2 linked regions of the Oceanicoccus sp. KOV_DT_Chl genome follow. The protein of the gene in region 1 interacts with the protein of each later gene in a pairwise test. Links are inferred from orthologs where the notes say so. Each region holds a gene or a part of one and is shown on either strand. Other genes may lie near its edges. The genes, in order: UNITIG_RS22005 and UNITIG_RS14000.

Region 1 (3,309 bases):
GCGTATTACGAATTGGGTTGGGGCGGCTGGTGGTTCTGGGACCCGGTGGAGAATGCCTCATTTATGCCGTGGATAGTGGGCACCGCATTGATTCACTCCTTGGCGGTCACCGAAAAGCGTGGGGTGTTTAAAAGCTGGACAGTATTGCTCGCCATCATTGCGTTCTCACTCAGTTTATTAGGTACATTTTTAGTGCGGTCGGGGGTGCTGACGTCTGTACATTCCTTTGCAGCAGATCCCGAAAGAGGTTTATTTATTTTGGCCTTTTTAATTCTGGTGGTTGGTAGTTCATTAACCCTTTATGCCCTGCGTGCGCCTACGGTAGCCAGCAAGAGTCACTATGATTGGTTGTCGCGGGAAATGTTATTGCTGGTGAATAATGTGGTGCTACTTGCTGCCATGCTGACAGTATTATTCGGTACTTTATTTCCACTGCTGATGGATGGTTTGGGTTATGGCAAGTATTCAGTTGGCCCGCCGTATTTTAATTCAGTGTTTGTACCACTGATGGCGATTCTGATTCTTTTTATGGGGATTGGTCCCACTACCCGCTGGAAAAAAACCAAAGTGGATTATCTGCAATCCAAATTAATGATTGCTGCTGTGGTGAGTGTGCTAGTGGGTATTGCCTTTCCGTTTTTCTATGGCGCTGAATATAATATTGCCGCTGCTTTGGCGGTGTGTTTTGCCGCTTGGTTGTTATTTTCCAGCCTCGCCAACCTGAAAGATAAATTGCGTCACTCGCAGTCAATTATGGCTGGGCTCAAACGTTTACAGTTAGCGTATTACGGCATGCTGATTGCTCATCTGGGTTTTGCCTGTACGGTGTTAGGTGTTTGTCTCACCAGCCAGTATTCTGTGGAGCGCGATTTACGGATGTTGCCCGGGGATGAGTTGGCGTTGGCGGGTTATCAGTTCCAGTTTCAGGGTACCCGTACGATTGAAGGGCCTAATTATCGCGGTGATGAAGGTGTTATTACCGTTACCGAAAAAGGTAAAACCATTGCCACTTTGCATCCACAAAAACGTACTTATAACGCCCAGCAAGGTCAGGTAATGACCGAGGCGGCTATTGATAATGGTCTGTTTCGTGATTTGTATGTCGCTCTGGGTGAGCCTTTGGGTGGTGGCGCCTGGGCAGTGCGAGTGCATTACAAACCCTTTGTGCGCTGGATGTGGTTGGGTGCTATTTTAATGACATTGGGTGGCGCGTTAGCTGCTGTAGATAAACGTTATCGTCTGCGTGCAAGTGCTAGCGTGAGCGAAGAAGAAAATGAACAGTTGATTAAAAGCGCAGCTTTTAATGCCAGTCCGAAAAAAGCCTGAGACTGATAATAATAATGAATCGCTTGAAATTATTTATCCCGCTGATTGCATTTGTGCTGGTAGCTGCATTTTTTTATATGATGATCAACCGCATCGATCAGGGGGAATATAGTCCTCAAAATCTGCCGTCTGCACTGGTGAATAAACCCTTTCCCAGTTTTGCTTTATCACAATTAGAGCAGCCGCAAACACAATTAACCCAAACCGATTTATTGGGTTCCATTGCATTGATCAATGTGTGGGCGACCTGGTGTCCTTCTTGCCATATTGAGCATGGTTATTTAAATATTTTGTCGACTGAGCGAAATATCAAAATTTACGGCGTCAATTATAAAGATCAGGCAGATGCTGCCCAGCGTTGGTTGGCGGAAAAGGGAAACCCCTATCAATTTAATATTTTTGATCCGGCCGGCCGTTTAGGTTTGGACATGGGGGTGACCGGCGCACCTGAGACCTATGTTATTGATCATCGCGGTTTTGTTCGGATGCGTTATCAGGGCCCGTTAAACGAATCGGTTTGGCAAGAAAAGTTCAAGCCATTGATTACCCAGCTCGAAGCTGAGCGCAAAGCTGACCCGCGTTTACAACCTGGAGTCGCAGGATGAGATTGTTATTGCTGTTAATTTTGTTGAGCTCTTGTTACACACAAGCGGTGGTAGAGACTTATGAATTTGACAATGAAGTGACGCGGGAGCGCTACCAGCAATTTATCGATGAGCTGCGTTGCCCCAAGTGTCAAAATCAAAACTTATCCGGTTCCAACTCACCTATTGCTGAAGATTTACGGCGCGAACTTTATCGCTTATTGCAGGATGGGCAATCGGATCAACAAATTGTAGATTTTATGGTGGCACGCTATGGTGAATTTATTCTGTATCGGCCCCGTTTTAATCCAGAGACTGCATTGCTGTGGATGGCGCCAGCGGTTTTTCTTATTTTGGGCTTAGTCATTATCATCGTCGTTTTTCGTCGGCAGAGGCAGGCGGCGTCGGTGGATGGTACCGAACAGGATGGTCAGGATGTTGGTTTGGATGGCACCGAGCGGCAGCAATTACAACAGATATTATCAACGAGTACGGTGACATCGGCTCAGTCCAAGGATCAATCGAATGCCTGAGTTTTTTATAGTCGCCATAGTATTGGTGTTAGTGGCGGCGCTATTTGTATTGTCACCGCTGATGATGAATCGCAGCGCGCAGCAGTCTAGCCGTGAAGGCATTAATATCAGTGTCTTTAAGCAGCGCTTGGCTGAGCTGGAAGCTGATTGTGATAACCGTGATATTACCGAAAAAGAGTTTCTGCAATTAAAAACGGAATTAGAGCGGCGGCTATTGGAAGAGGTCACCAGCCCAGGGGGCGGTGTGACGTCTATTCAGCGGCCATCGTGGAAGTTGCCAGTCATGTTGGCGTTGATGTTGCCGCTGATTGGCTGGGGTGTGTATCAGCAAACGGGTGCTAAAGCGGATTGGGAAATTACCGACACCTTAAAAACACTCAGACATAAAGCCGCTGCCGGTGAAGAGGTTAAAGCCATTGAGCAGCAGTTGTTAAAACAACTGGACGCGCGCTTATTGCAACGCCCTGAAAACCCCCATTACTTAATGATGATTGGTCGCACCCAAATGGAGTTGGCCAATTATCCTGCTGCTACCGACGCTTATCAGCGGCTGGCGCAGGTGTACCCTGAAGACCCGGCGGTGCTGGCACAATATGCGCAGTCACTGTATTTGTCTTCCAATCGTCAATTGACGCCCAAAGTGCAGGCGATATCTGATAAAGCATTGCAGCTGAACCCACAGCAGCCTACGGTACTGGGCATGTTAGGGATCGCCAGTTTTGAAGCGGGCGAATACCAGCAGGCTATTGGCTATTGGCAGCAATTATTACCGATGCTGGGGCCGGTATCACCCAATCGACAAATGATCACTGCCGGTATCGAGCAGGCTAAATCGCTGTTGGCTGAAAGTGGCGTGGTATTAGATG
Region 2 (3,302 bases), on another replicon or contig:
ATACTTCACCTGTTCGTACTGTCTGTTTATAACGCTGGCGAATCGCCTCTGTGGTAAGGGGGTTAGCAGCAATCATCTCTGCACGCCGCAGCATTTGTTCTGCCAAACCCAATCGGTGACTATCGAATGCCTGCTCCGCCAACTGCAAGTAGCGACGGGTAATTTCATGCATACCCCAATGCGCCTCGGCATTCTCCTGATCGACAGCCAGCACCTGCCGATACCAATCATAGGCACTGTCAAACTCAGGCACCATCAACCGATCATCAGCCAGCGCTTGCTGTGCATTGGCCAGCATCACCCTAAGCTGCTGACGCTGCCCGGCAGCTGATAGCTGCCGGGCTGGCTCTGGCTGAACCAGCGCCTCCACCACCGGTGCAGGCATCGGCTTTGCCACAAAACCATTACAGGCCACTAACGAAAATCCAAGCAGGCTATAAACCAGGCCACGCTGCATTATCCACATCAACATTTAAACCTCATTGAGACACTCGCATAAAATAAGATAATGGGTATGGTGCCACAGTTATTAAACAATATTGCGCTACAATAACCGACACTAACAGTCAGGGAACTAAGCAAGGGTTTACCAGCCCAAGGCATAACGCTAGCTGCCGTCACTATACTTTCAAACACCCTCAGGAATTTTATGTACTTTCGACTTATTATTCTCGCTTTCAGCCTGATACTCCACAGCAGCTACAGCCAGGCCCAGAACGACTTCGATAACAATGCCTCCAGCAGCTTTAGCACTAATAACTTCGGTGATGACCCGGAATTTTTACCGGTAGAACAAGCCTATCAGCTTAACGCAGAATTTGAAGCTGACGGCCAATTACGACTGAACTGGCAAATTGCCGATGACTACTATCTATATCGCCATGGCTTTCGTTTCCAGCTCTCCGCCAACGGTCAGGTGCTGACCAGCGATGCCATCATCCCCAGCGGACTGGAAAAAGAAGATGAATACTTTGGTCGCGTGGAAGTCTACTACCAACAAGCGGATATTTTTCTACCCAAACTACCCGCACTTACCAATATTCAATTAACCGTTACCAGCCAGGGCTGCGCTGACGCTGGCTTATGCTACCCCCCTTACTCACAATATTTTAAAATCAACGGCCAGCAGCTTAGCATTCAGGAAACAACCAAACCCGCGGCCATCGATGCAGGAAACAGCCAAACCACCACAGTTCAGCCCGAGACTAAAACAACCAACTGGAACCAGCTCCCGTATATGCTGTTACTAGCCATACTCGGCGGTTCCATTTTGAATTTAATGCCCTGTGTGTTTCCAGTACTTAGCCTAAAAGTATTGGCCTTCGCTAACGACAAACAACACTCGCCAACCACCCATGGCTGGTCGTATAGCGCCGGGGTAATTGCCAGCTTTGTATTAGTGGCCTTCATTCTGGTGACACTTCAGGCAGCAGGCGAAGCAATTGGCTGGGGCTTTCATTTACAGTCACCATGGCTGGTAGCCGGCCTCGCTTATTTATTTTTTGTTATGGGCCTGAGCTTATCTGGTTTTGTCGACATCGGCGGCCAATGGATGAACGCTGGCAATGAGCTAGCCAGCAAGCAAGGCTATAGCGGCAGCTTTTTTAGTGGCGTTCTGGCGACAGTTGTCGCCAGCCCATGTACCGCCCCGTTTATGGGAACCGCGCTAGGCTTTGCTATCACCCAACCCAAATCAATTGCAGTACTGGTGTTTGCCGCCCTCGGCCTAGGCATGGCACTACCGGTATTACTGCTTAGCTATTCACCAAAACTGCTGGCCAAAATCCCTAAACCGGGCATCTGGATGGAGCATCTAAAGGAATTTCTCGCCTTCCCTCTCTACATCACTGCGATCTGGTTATGCTGGGTAGTGGGTAATCAGACAGGGGTCAATGGCATGGCGACACTGCTGTTGGGCTGCAGCATACTGGCGCTGGCAATATGGCTTTGGTCCGGAGGCGTTATTAAACGGACTTTAAGTGCTATCTGCCTGGCAACTGCCATCAGTTTATTGGTTAGCCCGATGTTGCGCACACAGGATAACAGCACTGCGAGCACTGCTGACCAAAGCTGGATTGCCTATCAACCCGAGACGCTGGCGCAACTAAGGCAACAAGGCAAACCCGTATTTATAAATATCACTGCCGACTGGTGTATTACTTGCCTGGCCAATGAGAAAGTCACACTGAGCACTCAAACCATACAACAGGCATTGCAAACCGCCGGGATCACCTACCTAAAAGGTGACTGGACTAACCACAATCCACTAATCACTGACTTGCTAAAGCAATATGGCCGCAATGGTATTCCCCTCTATATAATGTTTCCCGCTGGCAACGCCTCTCATGGCACGCTACTCCCGCAAATTCTGACCGTGGACATCGTACTGGATGCCATCGCCGCTGCCACACCAGCTGAAAATAGTTAAAACTCTTAGTTATAAGCCAATTTTTAATTAGAGTTGCTGCGATCGTCGTAGAAACGATTTTTTTATCAATTCCAGGCTTACAAACCGTCAAACTTTTACAAAACCGTCAATATATCAACTTTTAACAGACGATAGACGCATTATTTAAGAAAAAGTCGACATTTCCCCCAATCTCCCCAAATAGTGTGAAGAACATGTCGCCTATTGTCGCTAAAAGGTTAAAGACAAACACAAACTTGAGGCAATCTTGCATTCAATTGTCGCTATTTTGCTGCTATATGCATTGAAATAAACAAAAGTTGGACTAGGCTTATTTTTTAAGGCAGAATCGCGCCAACTAGCCATTACGAGTTAGCTTGATAGTCATTCGCGGCACTAGCCAGGATCAATCTAGATACAATAAAGGCGCAAATCAGGATCAAATCATGGCATCTTTTCTGGTACTCCACGGCCCCAATCTCAACCTGCTCGGTAGTCGTGAGCCTGAAGTATACGGTTCAGATACGCTGGATGACATCAACCGGGACTTAACCGACGCCGCTATCGCTGCTGGCCACCACTTGCTAACCATGCAAAGTAATGCGGAGTACGAACTTATTGAGCGCATCCACGCCGCCCGCAATGAAGGTATTAATTTCATTATCTTCAATCCCGGCGCATTCACTCACACCAGCATTGCGCTGCGCGATGCGTTATTAGGCGTCAACATACCCTTTATTGAAGTTCACATTTCCAACGTCTACAAACGTGAAGCATTTCGCCAGACCTCCTATCTCTCTGACATTGCCGTCGGTGTGATTAGCGGACTGGGCAGCCAGGGCTATTTATTAGCGCTACAGGCAGCGATTAGCAAAACCGACCCCTAACTCATTCA

What was found.
Region 2: the proteins of UNITIG_RS22005 (region 1) and UNITIG_RS14000 interact in binary tests that used the Escherichia coli proteins (3 or more experiments, as listed by UniProt). The link is inferred for Oceanicoccus sp. KOV_DT_Chl from one-to-one orthologs.

What each region holds. Positions count from the first base shown.
Region 1 is NZ_FQLF01000007.1:174,870-178,178, reverse strand. Bases 156-3,135 are described here. They hold UNITIG_RS22005 (DsbE family thiol:disulfide interchange protein), read left to right. Parts: upstream 156-1,340; coding sequence 1,341-1,931; downstream 1,932-3,135. Other genes in these bases: ccmI (c-type cytochrome biogenesis protein CcmI), read left to right, coding at 2,436-3,135; UNITIG_RS22000 (cytochrome c-type biogenesis protein), read left to right, coding at 1,928-2,443; UNITIG_RS22010 (heme lyase CcmF/NrfE family subunit), read left to right, coding at 156-1,326. Outside these bases: more of UNITIG_RS22010, read left to right, coding at 1-155; more of ccmI, read left to right, coding at 3,136-3,309. UniProt on the Escherichia coli protein: Involved in disulfide bond formation. Catalyzes a late, reductive step in the assembly of periplasmic c-type cytochromes, probably the reduction of disulfide bonds of the apocytochrome c to allow covalent linkage with the heme.
Region 2 is NZ_FQLF01000002.1:2,167,326-2,170,627, reverse strand. The notes cover bases 66-3,038. They hold UNITIG_RS14000 (protein-disulfide reductase DsbD), read left to right. Parts: upstream 66-649; coding sequence 650-2,428; downstream 2,429-3,038. Other genes in these bases: aroQ (type II 3-dehydroquinate dehydratase), read left to right, coding at 2,854-3,038; UNITIG_RS14005 (hypothetical protein), read right to left, coding at 66-472. Outside these bases: more of UNITIG_RS14005, read right to left, coding at 1-65; more of aroQ, read left to right, coding at 3,039-3,294. UniProt on the Escherichia coli protein: Required to facilitate the formation of correct disulfide bonds in some periplasmic proteins and for the assembly of the periplasmic c-type cytochromes.